4 regions of the Anaerobacillus alkaliphilus genome follow, and region 3 is predicted to be linked to each of the others. Evidence: riboswitches for the same ligand, from Rfam matches in the RefSeq annotation. Region 3 holds a riboswitch; each other region holds the start of a gene.
The links. Region 3 has a riboswitch for lysine ahead of DS745_RS09995 (Na+/H+ antiporter NhaC family protein). Riboswitches for the same ligand answer to the same signal wherever they lie in the genome.
Positions count from the first base shown of each region.

Region 1: it holds a riboswitch for lysine, as region 3 does, so the genes downstream of both, lysA (diaminopimelate decarboxylase) here and DS745_RS09995 (Na+/H+ antiporter NhaC family protein) in region 3, are expected to answer to the same signal.
Region 2: it holds a riboswitch for lysine, as region 3 does, so the genes downstream of both, dapA (4-hydroxy-tetrahydrodipicolinate synthase) here and DS745_RS09995 (Na+/H+ antiporter NhaC family protein) in region 3, are expected to answer to the same signal.
Region 4: it holds a riboswitch for lysine, as region 3 does, so the genes downstream of both, DS745_RS19210 (aspartate kinase) here and DS745_RS09995 (Na+/H+ antiporter NhaC family protein) in region 3, are expected to answer to the same signal.

Region 1 covers NZ_QOUX01000001.1:34,542-38,762, reverse strand. Annotated here, with positions in the region: gene DS745_RS00215 (LysM peptidoglycan-binding domain-containing protein) at 1-99, opposite strand, end outside; gene lysA (diaminopimelate decarboxylase) at 275-1,597, opposite strand; lysine riboswitch at 1,762-1,933, opposite strand; gene DS745_RS00205 (spore germination protein) at 2,014-3,513, opposite strand; gene spoVAEA (stage V sporulation protein SpoVABEA) at 3,516-4,076, opposite strand; gene spoVAE (stage V sporulation protein AE) at 4,081-4,221, opposite strand, start outside.
Region 2 covers NZ_QOUX01000047.1:618,849-623,069, forward strand. Annotated here, with positions in the region: gene DS745_RS23430 (HD-GYP domain-containing protein) at 1-990, opposite strand, end outside; lysine riboswitch at 1,254-1,436, shown strand; gene dapA (4-hydroxy-tetrahydrodipicolinate synthase) at 1,594-2,481, shown strand; gene DS745_RS23440 (ASCH domain-containing protein) at 2,729-3,070, opposite strand; gene DS745_RS23445 (hypothetical protein) at 3,165-3,644, opposite strand; gene DS745_RS23450 (peptidase) at 3,898-4,221, opposite strand, start outside.
Region 3 covers NZ_QOUX01000032.1:225,283-229,503, reverse strand. Annotated here, with positions in the region: gene DS745_RS09995 (Na+/H+ antiporter NhaC family protein) at 140-1,699, opposite strand; lysine riboswitch at 1,794-1,980, opposite strand; gene yunB (sporulation protein YunB) at 2,089-2,880, opposite strand; gene DS745_RS09985 (dihydrofolate reductase) at 2,948-3,424, opposite strand; gene DS745_RS09980 (thymidylate synthase) at 3,421-4,218, opposite strand.
Region 4 covers NZ_QOUX01000046.1:817,987-822,207, reverse strand. Annotated here, with positions in the region: gene uvrC (excinuclease ABC subunit UvrC) at 1-1,363, shown strand, start outside; lysine riboswitch at 1,457-1,643, shown strand; gene DS745_RS19210 (aspartate kinase) at 1,794-3,023, shown strand; gene DS745_RS19205 (YslB family protein) at 3,066-3,506, opposite strand; gene DS745_RS19200 (TrkH family potassium uptake protein) at 3,702-4,221, shown strand, end outside.

The DNA of each region.
Region 1 (4,221 bases), on a different contig from region 3:
TTGGATAACTGAATCTTGAACAGTAGTAGTTGAACTAGCTAATGCAGAACCCATAGGAATCATTAGAAATGCCATAATACAAGTAAATAGTTTTTTCATGCTGTACCTCCATCTCGTTGTTCTTATCTATCATAACGAAATGAAGGGAACAGTTTCATTAGGAGATTAATAGAGTAATAGCCAATTATTACCCCTCTTATTATATTGATATAACTACAAGAGAACATAATAAAAGGATAACACAACTAACTTATGTTATCCTCAACTAAAAATACTATTTCGACAAACCTTTACCACTTAGCTGTAGGTCCAATTGGACAATATCTTTATATGTCTCTCTTTTTACAACTAGAGTAGGATCACCGTTCTCTACGAAAACAACTGCCGGTCTCGGTATCCGATTATAGTTATTTGACATTGAATATCCGTACGCACCAGTACAAGAAACTGCCAACAAATCACCATGTTTCGCAAACGGTAAAGCGATATCCCAAATTAACATATCCCCACTTTCACAACACTTTCCTGCAATTGAGTATGTTTCTTGGCTGCTTTCGTTACTACGATTAGCAATCATCGCCTCGTACTTAGCTTGATAAAGCGCTGGTCGAAGGTTATCTGTCATCCCACCATCAACTGATAAGTAGTGCCGTACTTCAGGTATTTCTTTTTCTGAGCCAATTGTATATAGTGTCGTGCCAGCATCACCAACGAGGGAACGGCCCGGTTCAATCCAAATTTCGGGAATATCAATACCTAACTTAGCTGATTGTTCTTCTACTGCATCAATTGTTGCATCGATATATTGTGAAACCGGAAGTGGTGTATCACCTTCTATATAACGAATACCAAAACCCCCACCTAAGTTTACTACCTTTGGAACGTAGTTCAACTTAGTTTTCCATTCAGCTAAGTAAGAAAATATCTTTTCGACTGCCATCGTAAAACCCGTTGTTTCAAAGATTTGAGATCCGATATGACAATGTAAACCAAGCATTTCAAACGCGTCATCATCACTAACCCTGACAATTGCTTCTTCAGCTTGCCCACTAATTAAGTCGAAACCAAATTTAGAGTCTTCTTGCCCTGTTGAAATATAGTCATGAGTATGTGCCTCAACACCTGGAGTAATTCTCAGTAATACGGAAACTGTTTTTTGATACTTTTTGGCGGCTTCTCGTAAGAGTTCAATCTCATAAAAATTATCAACGACAAAGCAACCAATCCCTGCTTCAACGGCCATTTCAATTTCAAAAACACTCTTATTATTGCCGTGAAAATGAATTTTTTCTACTGGAAATCCTGCTACTAAAGCTGTGTGTAACTCGCCACCAGAAACGACATCTAAACTTAGATCTAGTTCCTTAGCTAACTGAACCATTGCCACACAACTAAAAGCTTTACTTGCATATGCAACTTGCGCTTTAATTCCACGTTTTTTAAAAGCCTGTAAAAAGCTGTTTGCTCTTTCCCTAATTAAAGCTACATCATAGACATATAATGGGGTACCAAACTGTTCTCTTAATTGAACAGTATCAACTCCACCTATTTCTAAATGTCCTAAGTCATTACTTCTACTCGTGCCATGTTTGTACATTCACTAAACTCCTCTCATATGTGAATGTTGAATTTAAAATATAATTGAACCTTAAATTCAAAATTCGATTTCTTTATTTCCAAGTTAGCATATCTTATACATACAAAAAGGCGGAAATGTAAGTTACATTTTCCGCCTTATATAAGCATATACGTAACCTCAAAATTAAAAGTAGTCCTCCACTGCTACACAGTGACAGTTCGTTATTTATTCAACAACGACCCAGCAAGAATATGGGGGAACACATTCTCACTTCGGCAAATTGACCTTTCTAACTGCTTCAACACTTCCCAAGCTCCACAGTTTACTCATTCGTTTTGCGCCTCTACCCCATTAAACAATGAGGAATTATTAAATTATCATAATAAAATTAATTACGTTATACTTTAACACAAAACTCACGCAATCGCAATATGTTAGTTCGCGGATTGTTTATGAGGGTTTTGAGGGTTAACAATTTGTGGTCTTTTCCTTTTTAATGGCACAGCAAGCCTGAATACAATATCTGCTAGAGCTCGTGGGTAGAAAGGAATAAATGGCCACATATATGGTGTATTCATCGGTTTTATTGAAACCATGAATAGTAATAGAACTGTACAACCAATCATAAAGCCTGGTACTTTAAAGAGAAATACAGCTAATAGTAAAGCTATTCGGGACAACTTAAGCGCAATCCCTAACTCATAACTCGGTGTAGCAAACGTTCCAATGGCTCCTAAGGCAACATAGAGAATTACTTCAGGGATAAATAGACCAACATTTATGGCTATCTCACCTATTAGCAGAGCGGCAACTAAACCAAGCGCTGTCGCAAGAGGTGATGGGGTATGAATGGCCGCCATCCTCAGAAGTTCTATCCCCACTTCAGCAATTACAATTTGCGCAAATACGGGTACATTCGTTGTTTCATCGGGTCCAATAAACTCTAAAGCTTGTGGTAATAGAGCAGGCTCCATAACCATTAATAACCATAAAGGTAAGATTAGTAGGGCAAAAATCATCCCAAAATAACGGACCCATCGTAAAAACGTACCTACTATTGGCGCTTGACGGAATTCCTCCGCGTGCTGAACGTGGTGGAAAAATGTTGTTGGTAAGATAATTACACTAGGAGAAGTATCAACATAGACAACTACATGCCCCTCAAGGAGATGGCTAGCAGTTACATCGGGTCTTTCTGTATAACGAACTAATGGAAAGGGATTTAGGCCTTGTTTTACAATGAATTCCTCAACAACTTTATCTGCCATAGATATCCCATCTATATCAATGGCCTCTAATTCTTTTTTTACTTGATCAACATAGGTATGATCAGCGACATCCTTTATGTACGCAACACAAATATCTGTTTTGGAACGAGTCCCGACCTGAAGAATTTCATGCCGTAAGCGTTCATCTTTAATTCTTCGTCTTGTTAATGCTGTATTTACAATTAAATTTTCTGTAAAGCCGTCTCTTGCCCCACGAACAACCCGCTCAGTATCAGGTTCATCTGGACCTCTCCCTGGATAACTCCTCACATCTACAAGGATTGCCTCTGACTCATCTTCCATTAAGATAATAATTAGTCCTGCTAACAATTGGTCAGATGCTTCATCTAATGTCTTTACCTTCTGAACTTGCACATGAGATAAACTGTTTTCTATTTTATCTTTGAGTCGAGTCTTCTGTTTTTCTTCGGCATTTAAAAACATGAGATCTTTTAGCATCATAATGACAAACTGGCTATCAACTAATCCATTTAGAAAGTAAATTTGTATATCCCTTTCTAAAACTGTCATTTTTCTTACACCAATATCAAACGTAGTCCCGATGCCTAATCTTTCTTTTAAGTATTTTTCATTTTCGACCAGTTTAACAGATACAGCTTGCTTTGTTTTTTCTACTTTATTTTCTTCAACGATTTCATTAGACACTGTTACTCGCTCCTTTCTAAAATTAATTCAACAGCTTTTTTAGTTATTGGCGCTCCTTTCTCCACTTCATCTTTCCCTGCCATCTTCCCAATATCCCCAATACCTACAATAAAAGGAATCGATAACTGGTCTAGAATGTAGACTGTGTCACCATTAATTCTTCCTAACTCAATATCTGGCAGACCATATTTATCAACCCCATATTCAGTCAAATGGCCATTACGATCAATACTTACGTCCACCCTTGTCCATTCACTGTGATGAGTTCTCGAGGCTACAGCAATTGCACCAATAATATTTAAATCATTATGCGTTGCCACATAGCGCATCGCTTCTTCTCCTGGACCTTCCTCTGTAAAACCACAATCATCGAACATAACTAAAATGGGATCATGAGGCGTTTTTTTTATTAACTTAACAAGTTCTTCACCTGATAATCGACTAGGATTTCCCCATGAACTTGAAATGCAACGACCGCCAATTTCCTTTGCAACAACTTCAACGGCTTGTTTGGCAGACTCGTCACCATCGGTAATTAATATGACTCTTTTTTTAGGTTCCATGGTTTCATCCTTTCGGTTTAAAGAATACTGCTACTAAAAATCCAAAGAGAATAGCTGATGATATACCCGCTGATGTCACTTCAAATATCCCCATACCAATCCCTAAAAATCCTGATCTTTGAGCTTCTGCCATTGCCCCATGCAC
Region 2 (4,221 bases), on a different contig from region 3:
CACTGGCCTTCCGACAGAATGGAAATTATAGCTTGATACGATGCCAGTCCTTCCATCATTAAGTTTCACCGTGAGTCCTTGAGGGTAGATAGCGATACAATCTCGGAACAACTCTACCTGCCTAACATCAAACTGTGTCCCACTTCCAGCATAAAGCAATTCTAGCGCTTTATGTGGCAATATAGGCGGTCGATAAACTCGATGGCTAGTTACAGCGTCAAACACATCAGCAACACTTATAATCTTTGCATACTTATGAATTTCATTCCCTTTTAAATTGCGTGGATATCCGGTACCATCAATTCTTTCATGATGTTGAAAAGCGCAATGCGCAACAGGAAGCGGTATTTCATGAAGTTTTCTTAATACTTCAAACCCTAACGAACAATGTGTTTTCATATGTTCAAATTCACTTTGGGTTAATGAACCTGGTTTATTAAGTATCTCCGGCGAAACGTATACTTTTCCTAGATCATGCAACATCGCTCCTATGCCAATTTCTTCGATGTTTTTTAATGGTAACCCATTAGCAATCGCTAGCTGACATGAGTAAATAGTCACATTCACACTATGCATGTACAAATAATTTTCATGTATTTTTGTAGTAGCTAGTAAATTTAACGCTGTTCGATTATCAGATAAACAATGCAATATGTCTTTAAAAATCTTTTGAAAACTTCTAATCGTACGTTCTGACTTCATCATACCTTTAACCTTTGAGGTTGCTAAATCAGCAATCGTGTGAAGACCCTCAGTAATCAAATTGACAGCTTCTAACCGTAACTCTTCAGGTATGGCTTCAACAATTTCAATTCCCTCAGATAGTTCATCTTCTATGTAAATAGTAAAAATGTTATATTTCTTGAGTCTGCGGATTAAGCCTTCTGACAGTTCTGTTCCAGCTGCTAGCAGGACTTTCCCTTTCTCGTTATATATCGTTTTTCCTAGTTTAATTCCCGGCGTTATTTTGTCAACAGTAATTAAACGCATTTCTTTCCCTCATTTCTTTTTGCGCTTACCTAATATTAAACTGAAACCCCAATCAATTAAATGGTTTTTGTCACTTTCTATCGAAAAATATGAAAATTTTTGATATATTGGGTGATAAGACCTAGACAAATTACTTGCACTCTAAAAGATAAATTACTGACAAATTTATCATCTCCCACTTTTTTTGTCGTTTTTATTGCAAAAACGCTGACAATTTGATATCTTTGATGAAAGTTCATATTATTTCTTACTTTAATTTACATTGAAGTGATAGAGGCGCAATGACCATTAGTACATATTCTGAGGAGAATGAGCTCTGTTGACGGATTTCGAAAGGGGAATTTGCCGAAGTAACTAGTGACTCATAAATTAGTTACTGGGCCTGCGATTGAACAAATCCAGGACTGTCGTATAGTGGCGACGCTATATGGAGGGCTATCTTACGCTGGAGTAACCGAGACGTTACCTTTCTAGCAACAACGATTCCCTCGTTGTTGCTTTTTGTCTTTTTATCGGTGATCTTGTAATTTAGCTCTATTCAAGAACTTAACTCGTCTTTTATAATGAAGAAGGGCGAAAAACTACTGAATAGAGGTGTGTTCCATGAATTTTGGACAATTATTAACGGCAATGGTTACACCATTTGACCAAGAAGGAAAAATTGATTTTGAAGCAACACAATCATTACTAAACCACTTAATCGCAAATGGAACTGATGGAATCGTCGTTGCCGGAACAACAGGTGAATCACCTACTCTCACAACGAGCGAAAAAGCAGATTTGTTTAAGTTTGTTGTCGAGGTTGTTGCTGGACGTGTATCTGTTATTGCAGGTACAGGAACGAATAGTACGGCATCTTCCATTGAATTAACTCAAATCGCAAGCCAAGCTGGTGTTGACGGAATTATGCTTGTAGCACCATATTATAATAAACCAAGTCAAGAAGGGCTTTATCAACATTTTAAAACAATTGCAGAAACAACTAAGCTACCAGTTATGCTTTATAACATCCCTGGTCGTAGCGTTGTTAATATGCAGTTAGATACGATTGTTCGTTTATCACAAATTGAAAATATTGTTTGTATAAAGGAAGCAAGCGGAGATCTTGATGCAATGGCGAACATTATTGAAAATACGCCAGAGGATTTCTTACTTTATAGCGGGGATGACAGTTTAACACTACCAGTGTTAGCAATCGGCGGACACGGTGTAGTATCCGTTGCCTCTCATGTGATTGGAAACGAAATGCAGGACATGATGAACGCATTTCATAATGGTGATACAAAAACTGCTGCCACTCTACACAGACAGCTATTACCAATTATGAAATCATTATTTATTGCTCCAAATCCAACGCCTGTAAAAGCTGCTCTAGGTATGATTGGTCAAAACGTAGGTTCAGTTCGCTTACCATTAGTACCACTGACGGAAGTTGAAAACATGACAGTTTCAGCCGCATTAAAAGCAAAATTATTATCTCCAGCTTTATAATGAATAAACCCTCCTACTAGTGGGAGGGTTTATTTATGTATTGAAGGACATTTTCTAATGATGTTTTACCGTAGGCGTTCCGTTATTTTGCTGTTATGGGCTCTTTTTGACCTGAAAAATGGCCAATTAACGGAACTGGTGGCCGCGAAACTCAAAAAAGGGCATTTTTCCACTAAATAGCGGAACGTATGACCGCTAATTTTTCAACCGCTGCATTGCAGTCAAAAAACAGCTTCCTTCAAATCATCTACTCACCTACAGGACTAAACTCATGCACCCACACTTTCATATTTGGTACCCATGGCATTCCCTTGTGTATGGATAAAATCGCATTTTTATATTCTTCTAATGTTGGATAGCCCTCATCCTGAGCCATTTCATCAGTTAAGTCCCCAAGAGTTTGGCGATAGACCTTATCTACTTTAAACGAGTGGTTATGTAAGACCATGATCTCCCCTGGATCTGCGTAACGGCCATTCCTTCTCACTGCCCTTTTTTGACCACTTATAATCTTTTCGATATCGGCTGCACCTGTAACCAATCGGTCGATTTCACATGTTTTTGGCGGTAATTTCTCTTGTTCAGTCATAGTACTCCCTCACTTTCATTCAGTTTTAACCATTATAGCATTAACAATGAAAAAAGATAATTACGCTACCGTAATTATCTTTTTCCTACTACTCTTACGTGCACTGGAACGACTGAATTGCTTCTAAGTCAGTTCCGAAGTATACCCATCTAAATCCAGTCCAACGGTAACCTGCGATAGATCTTCTACCTACAAACGTCGGGTAGAACCAGAATTGTTGTCGGTTCGTTAACCAAACATACGTAAAACGTCGTAAACATCTTCTAATTGCTCCCGGATCAACAGCGAACACCCCTACTTGCTGTGTTTGTTGTTGTGGTGTAAATGACGGTGGTGGTGTCGTTGGTGGTCCATCTTGCTGACCTGGTCCTGGTGGTGGTCCTGGCGGCGGTCCTGGTGGTCCCCATTGTTGACCTGGCGGTTGACCCCATGGTGGTCCCCATTGTTGACCAGGTTGTTGTCCCCATGGCGGTCCCCATTGTTGACCAGGTTGTTGTCCCCATGGCGGTCCCCACTGTTGGCCAGGTTGTTGTCCCCAAGGTTGGCTAGGTTGCTGCCACCACTGTTGACCCATTTGTCCTGTACCTTGCCCTGGAAATAAATAATTAAATAACGGATTTAATAATCTTTCGTCTTGTTGCTGATATTGGCTATGTCCCATTAGTTCATTTGAGTCATACCCATAATGTAAATGTTCATAGTTTGGATACAAATGATGCACTCCCTTTCTTCTAGGCCTACATCATCCTATGCATTAGGCAGCGGGCATTCATCTTGTACAAGATAAAAGGGCTTTTGACTAGATCCCTAACAACAGCCCTCTATATTCAGTCACGATCATCCAAACCACACCACTCAATAACAGTAAGCGCAATAATTTCAGCTGCTTTAAAAATTTCATCTAATTCTATATACTCATTAGGAAAATGGGCCATACTTGATTTTCCTGGGCCAAATACAATTGAAGGTGTGTCACCTACTTGCGTTAAAAGTCCACCGTCCGTTCCCCAAGGAGAAGCTTCCACCGTTGCGTTTATCCCTGTAACGTCGAAAAACTTCTCTTCTACTATTTTCATCAACGGATGGTCAAGATCTATTGAACCGGGCAACCACTGAGCTCCGTACCATTCAAGCACAACAGGGTGATCAAT
Region 3 (4,221 bases):
CTTATAATTTCTTCAAGGACATCAGTTCCGTTATTTGCTGGTAATAATGTAATTTTTAAACAAGAAATATGCGTTTAATTATCCAAAAAAGAGAGTGTTCCAAGTAAGCAAAGCTTCTTGGGACACCCTCCTAACTTACCTATGCTCCTTTTAACGCAGGGAACAGTTTTTTCAGTACTATTACGACAGCAACAAATGTCACTGCTGCTGCTAGGAAACCAACAATTGCACTTCCTGTTAAGCCAAGTGCTAAATAACCAACAATCGAGATACCAGCGATGATTAACGCATATGGTAGCTGTGTCATGACGTGGTCAATATGATGACTTCCTGCCCCTGTCGACGAAAGAATTGTTGTATCTGAAATTGGCGAGCAATGGTCACCAAAGATTGAACCTGCAAGTACTGCTGCTAATACCGGAAGCATTAGCGATACATCAGTCGCAGCAGCAATATCTCCAGCGATCGGTAACATAATCCCAAATGTTCCCCAGCTTGTTCCTGTAGAAAATGCCATAAAGCCTGCGATGATGAATAAGATTACCGGTAAATACGCTAGGTTTAAGTTAGTTTCTTGAACTAGGCTAGCTAAATATGTTCCTGTGCCAAGATCTTTAATGATCGAGATAATTGTCCAAGCAAAAATCAAAATATAAATAGCTGGTAGCATTGACTTAATTCCTGCCCATAATCCTAAGCCAATTTTCGTTGCTTCGACTTTTCGTGTGAAGCTTAACGCTAAGGTAATAGCTAAACTTACTAGTCCACCATAAAGAAGTGCAGCAGCTACATCTGTATTTTCAAAGATCGCCAAAATTGATGTATCACCTTCAGCTCCTTCAATACCAGTTGTAATCATAAAGAACACTGTTGCAACAATTAATGTTACGATTGGCCATATTAGATCGCCAACTTTACCAGAAGTCGCTGGTACATCTCCTTGGTCTCCTGGAGGTGTTCCTTTACTTGTATCGACTACGGCACCTGTTTCAATCGCACGTTGTTCATGAACACGCATTTGGCCGATGTCTAATTTAAAGTAGATTACAGCAATAACCATCAATACTGCAAAAATTGCGTAAAAGTTCATTGGTGCAATTAAGACAAACGCAGTCAGTGCTTCCCATTGCGTTACGCTATGAGAAACAAGAATTCCTCCGATAATGGTAATGATATACGCACCCCAGCTTGATACTGGCGCAATTACGCACATTGGCGCGGCAGTCGAGTCTACTAGGTAAGCTAATTTCGCTCTAGAGACACGGTGACGATCTGTTAACGGACGTCCGACGTTCCCAACTGTTAAGCTATTAAAATAGTCATCTATAAAGATAATAATCCCTAGTAATACCGTAACAATTTGTGCTCCTACTCTCGTTTTCACTCGGCTCATTGCCCATTCACCGAACGCTCGACTACCACCAGTAACCGCGATTAAAGATGCAATCATACCTAGCAGTAATAAGAAAAATAAAATGTATAATTCCCATGAATTAATTGCACCTTCATCAATAAAAATTCCATAAACGATAGAAAAAATTTGTTGGATACTGTCTATAAAGACATTTCCATTTCCATAGTTAATCATAAATGCTCCCACTACAATTCCAACACCAAGTGACAGCAACACACGACGTGTTAACATTACCATCACTAACGCTAAAATTGGTGGAATTAAACTAAAAATTGTTCCTTCCATTTTGCTTCCTCCTATTATTCTGATTTTAATGTACACAAAAAGGCAGCAATAGAGAACCTACTGCTACCTTTAAAAGTAAACAATATCCCTCAACTTGGTTAGTAGTCCTCCACAATCTATTGGGCAAACAGATTGTGACAGTGCGACACTTCTTCAATGTCACCCCAGCAATAATTCCTTTGACAAAGTCATTATCACTTCGGCAAAACTTCCTTTCAAAAGCCTTCACAGTTGTCATCCTCAAGCAATCTACTGATAAGTTTTGCGCCTCTACCTCACCTGTTGATGAGGTATTAAATATTTAGTTTTAACTAGTTAATTATATCAACAGTACGTATTAAACATCAACAAAAAAATATTGCTAGTTCTGACAAAAGTAGTAACATATATTAGTTGTTGTTTAGACTATCGCTTAAGTCTTGTGGATTTATAATTGCAGGCATTGGCATACTGCTGTCACTACCACCAGCATGGAAAAATTGTGGAACATCGCCTTGGATGTACATATACCCTACAGGTATGAGTGTTTGGACAACTTCAGTTTCTGTCGCAAAAGGAATAACGACTCGAACGTCTACTGTTATCTCAATTGATAAGTTAATCCATACATTATTAATACCTACAGGCACAATTTCATCACGTATAAATGACTTTACATCACCGATCGCGGTTAACCTAACCGGTACCTTTGGTCCAAGGTGAGCAAGTAAAGCATTATTCGTAGCCTGGCCAAGAGGAATCATATGAATGATCCCTTGTTCCTGATATCCATTCTCTTGTTCAATTTCAATTCCATCTGGTATAGCTAAATTTTTGACATTTCCCCTTGCCACATCATTTAGATATCTCTGTACATTTAATGTTGTTTCCTGCAACACACGGCTTACAACAATTGGATTAACCGTATATACCCTTCCATTGCCAGCAGGATTAATATCAATTACATTTTCTAAATCCGAATTCTCAAGTGTCTTTTTCCTCACAGCCTCATTAATCGCAGTAGTTGCAATCCGCTGTGTTTCCGTTTTGGCGATTTCAATCAAGGTTGGACGAATTCCTTTCTCAACTACGACAAGACCTTGGGCGGTCATAATTATAAAAATAATAAATGAGATCAGTAATACATAACGAAATGGAAGCGGACCTTTCATTGGTCGGTATTTTCTTCTTCTCTTAAGCATAAGTAAAATCCCCCTTCACATACTTCATGTGTATGCAAAGAGGGACAAAATAATAATCTTTATGAGACTACCTTTTTTCATATATTTGAAACTCATACTGATACGGATTTTTTTCATCAGCTTCATGCTTTTCAGTTGAAACTAATTGCCATCCATCATTAAGCTCTGGAAAAAAGGCATCACCTTCAAAACTTTTATGAATACGTGTTAAGTAGACTTTGTTTGCATGAGGTAATAATTGACGATAAACCTCTGCTCCCCCAATGATAAAGAGTTCCTGACCTTTTTCAAAGTCAAATACTTCTTCAACTGAATGAATGACGTCACATCCTTCAACCTCAAACTGTTGATCTCGAGTCAGGATAATATTTTTTCGATTAGGTAGTGGCTTACCTATTGACTCAAACGTTTTTCTCCCCATCACAACCGCATGCCCAGTTGTTGTCTTTTTAAAGTAGGCTAGGTCAGCTGGTAAATGCCAAGGCATGACGTTGTCTGAGCCTATCACGTTATTTTCCCCTGCGGCAACAATCAGTGAAATCATACTGATACCTGCCCTTTTATGTGAGGATGTGCATCGTAATCGACCAATTCAAAATCCTCGTAAGTGAAATCAAATACAGAAGTCACATTAGAGTTTAACTTCATTTTTGGTAATGGCTTAGGTTCACGAGTCATCTGTAGCTTTACTTGTTCCACATGGTTAGAATAGATATGTACATCACCAAAAGTGTGAACAAACTCACCTGGCTCTAGATCACATACCTGAGCAATCATCATCGTAAGTAACGCATAAGAAGCTATGTTAAACGGAACTCCAAGGAACACATCAGCACTTCTTTGATAAAGCTGACAAGATAACTTCCCATCATTCACGTAAAATTGAAACATACAATGACAAGGAGCTAAAGCCATGTCTTTTAGTTCACCTACGTTCCAGGCATTCACAATTAATCTTCTTGAGTCAGGATTTCGTTTGATCTCTTCAATAACACTAGAAATTTGATCAATCGTTTGACCATTTGGTGCTGTCCATGAGCGCCATTGCTTGCCATAAACAGGGCCGAGATCACCATTTTCATCTGCCCATTCATTCCATATTCTCACATTGTGTTCTTTTAGGTAGCTAATATTCGTATCACCCTTTAAAAACCACAGTAGCTCGTGAATAATTGCTTTCAAAGAAAGCTTTTTGGTCGTTAATAATGGAAAACCTTCAGCTAAACTTGTTCGCATTTGATAACCAAAAACACTAATTGTTCCTGTTCCTGTACGGTCTGTTTTCACTGATCCATTTTCCAGGATATGTTGACATAAGTTTAAATACTGTCGATCCATCAA
Region 4 (4,221 bases), on a different contig from region 3:
GACGAAAAAACTTCTTGATCGTCTATATCCATTAAGAAAATGTAGCACCATACCCGATAGAGTATGCCTATATTATCATATTAACCAATGCCTAGGACCATGCATTCAAGAAGTGAGCGAAGCTACAAATCGTGAAATGGTTGAGGAGATCTCTCGTTTCTTGAACGGTGGTCATAAAGAAATTAAAAAAGATTTGTTTGCTAAAATGGAAAAGGCTGCTGAAGCATTAGAGTTCGAACGAGCAAAGGAATACCGTGACCAAATTCAACACATTGAGGCAGTGATGGAAAAGCAGAGGATAACAATTGCTGATGATGTTGATCGGGACGTTTTTGGCTTTGCTTACGATAAAGGCTGGATGTGTGTACAGGTCTTTTTTGTTCGTCAGGGAAAGCTAATAGAACGTGATGTTTCGCTGTTTCCAGTTTATCAAGAGCCTGATGATGAATTTTTAACATTCCTAGGACAATTCTATAGTCAAAAAGAGCACATTAAGCCCAAGGAAATATTCCTACCAAAATCAATTGATAAAGAGCTAGCTAGTGATTTTATCCAAGTTCGAACCGTTCATCCTCAAAAAGGACCCAAGAAGGACTTAATTGAACTGGCAGGTAAAAACGCAGAAGCGGCTTTAAAAGAAAAGTTCGCTTTAATTGAACGTGACGAAGCAAAAACGGTTAGGGCTATTGAAAACTTAGGGATTGCTTTAAATATTCATTCACCCCATCTAATTGAAGCCTTTGATAATTCGAACATTCAAGGTGTAGATCCAGTTTCCGCTATGGTCTCGTTTGTTGATGGAAAACCAAATCGTAAAGGATATCGAAAATATAAAGTGAAAACAGTAACAGGCCCGGATGACTATGAATCAATGAGAGAGGTTGTTAGAAGACGTTATTTAAGACAACTTAAAGAAAACCAACCATTACCTGACCTAATTGTGATTGATGGAGGTAAGGGACAAATTTCAGCTGCTCAAAGTGTTATTGAAGACGAGTTAGGTTTATCAATTCCCGTATGTGGTTTGGCAAAAGATGATAAACACCGAACGTCACAATTATTAATGGGTGATCCACCTGAAATAATCCCATTAAAAAGAGATAGTCAGGAGTTTTATTTGTTGCAACGGATCCAAGATGAAGTTCACCGTTTTGCAATTACATTTCATCGTCAAATTCGTAGCAAAACTTTGTTTACATCTGTTCTTGATGATATTGATGGAGTAGGAGAGAAACGGAAACGTACATTGTTAAAACATTTTGGATCAGTTAAGAAAATGAAAGAAGCCGAGTTAGAAGATTTTCGTAGCATAGGAATACCAGAAAAAGTAGCATTGGCTCTAATGGAAAAACTAAAAGAGTAAGATGGAGAGTTTTTCTTTCTCTCCCACATTTACAATTACTTTTTTTTCTGATAAACTACTTCTTAATTGAATATCCAATACTTCAAATGTTGAAGTGGTGGTAGAGGTGCAAAAACCAAGAGTAAATTATCGTAGGATGATGAGGTCCAGTAATGATAATTAAAAGGGGAATTTGCCGAAGTGTAACACTCGCTCACGAGTTTTATGCTGGACCTGCATTGAAGAAATGTAGGGCTGTCACACAGTCACCCCAATGATTGTGTGGAGAACTATCTCACGTGTACGGGAACATTATTTTTCGTTTCTATTGTTTTAACACATTAAAAAGTTAAAGCATCAGTGAGGGTTTTCTTCTTACTGATGCTTTTTTATATGGAAAAACTACTGAGATAGAATTGGGGAAAATATAGAAATTGAAAGGATGTTACGTATGGGGTTAGTGGTGCAAAAATTCGGTGGAACTTCAGTTGGAAGTGTAGAAAGAATCAAACATGTTGCAGGTAGAGTGATAGAAACGGTTGAAAACGGTGATCAGGTTGTCGTAGTTGTCTCTGCGATGGGTAAGTCAACTGATGAGTTAGTAAAATTGGCTAACGATATAACGGATAAGCCTAGTAAAAGAGAGATGGATATGCTACTTAGTACTGGTGAGCAAGTGACTATATCGTTATTATCAATGGCATTACAGGCGAGAGGTTATGAGGCAGTTTCATTAACTGGCTGGCAGGCAGGGATTATCACAGAAGCTTGCCATAGCAATGCTCGTATTACGAAGTTTGAGGAAGAAACAATTAAACAACATTTGGGTGCAGGGAAAATCGTTATTGTTGCTGGTTTCCAAGGTGTAACTGTAGATGATGAAATTACTACTTTAGGAAGAGGAGGATCAGATACGACAGCAGTTGCTCTCGCAGCTGGCTTACATGCTGATCGTTGTGATATCTTTACTGATGTAACAGGCGTATTTACAACAGACCCAAGAGTAGTAAAAAATGCTCGGAAATTAAGCTCAATTTCCTATGATGAAATGTTAGAATTAGCAAACCTTGGTGCAGGAGTATTACATCCTCGTGCTGTTGAGTTTGCAAAAAATTATCAGGTAAAATTAACGGTTCGTTCTAGTATGGTTGAAGAAGAAGGCACAATGATTGAGGAGGAAGTAACAGTGGAAGAGAATTTAGTTGTACGTGGTCTAGCTTTTGAAAGTAATGTGGCTAAAATATCAGTTTGTGGCATGCCAAACCAAATTGAAGGACTATCAAATTTATTTACAACACTAGCTGCAAACAATGTGAATGTGGATATTATTATCCAAAATGTCATCGCAAGTGAGAATACAAATATTTCCTTTTCAGTTCTTTCTGAGAAGTTAACTGAAACGTTAGAAGTACTTGAGCAAAATCGTGAAACATTAAAATTTCAAGAAATCTTGCACGAAACAGGACTAGCCAAAGTATCAATAGTAGGTTCAGGAATGATCTCTAATCCAGGTGTGGCTGGTCAAATGTTTAAAGCTCTTTCAGAAAAAGGGATTTTAATAAAAATGGTTAGTACATCAGAAATTAAAGTTTCTACGGTTGTAGACCAAAAAGATATGGTGTTGGCTGTCGAGACACTTCATGAAGAATTTCAATTAGATAAAGTTAAGGTTACTGTTTAGTATTACTGAGAAAACGAGCAGCATCTTGATGCTGCTCGTTTTTTACACGCTTTCATCGTACACATCCCATTTAACGTGAAAAATCAGCGTTGGATGCCCTTTTTTTTGTACTTCGTTTGTTTCTGTCATATACCCGACAATACGTTGAATTTGCTCAGCTAGAAAACCAGCTTCTAGAGGTCGATGTATTTGTTTTTTTTGCCCAAATAAGCTAGACGTTAACTCAAAGGTTAATTCTGATTTTTTTTCTTTTAACAGTGTTAACTCTCCCCAACCTGCTCGTTGGAAGAAACCAATAATTTCTTCAATGGAGTTAACCGGATATTTTCTTGCAAGTGATTTCCCCGACCAATATAAAATAATATTATGCTCTTTTCCAAGAAGATCTGGTAGAACATCTTCTCTTAATAAATCGTAGCCAAACAAAGGAATTTGCAGTTCTGTTTCATCTATGGTTGTTGTCTTTTTTTGACCAAAGATCATCATCCGTCCCCCAATTTTTTTGTGTAAGTCATGTAGAATTTTAGTATGGCTCTAAGTTCAAACTTATAAATCATTGATTTCTACAATTAACTTTTACTCTATAAAGTATTATACTTCTTTTATTGTGAATTCACTATATGCTATTTCTAAATCTGTGGTATACTAAGTCCCGAACAAAATTCGGAGGTAAAGATGATGAATTTATCTAAAGGTAAGTTTTTAACCCCGTTTCGCATTATTATTATCTCATATATTGTAGCAATGTTTTTATTTAGTTTGTTGCTATATTTACCCATTTCAAGCTTACCTGGTGTAAACGTGACATATCCGGAAGCCTTGTTTACTTCCGTTAGTGCAGTAAGTGTAACTGGACTAACAGTTGTGAATGTTTCCGAAACGTTCAGCTACATAGGTATTATTTTTTTGGCAATAGCTATTCAATTAGGCGGAATTGGAATTATGACCTTAGGGACATTTGTTTGGATGATCTTTGGTAGAAAAATCATTCTTTCTCAAAGAATGCTTATCATGGTTGACCAAAATCAAAATAATTTCTCGGGTCTTGTGAACTTAATGCGTGGGATACTAGTTGTTGCGTTAGCGATTGAATTAATTGGTGCACTTATTTTAGGAACATACTTTTTAAATCATTTCGATACAGTTGGTGAAGCATATTACCAAGGAGCTTTTGCATCCCTAAGTGCTTTTACAAACG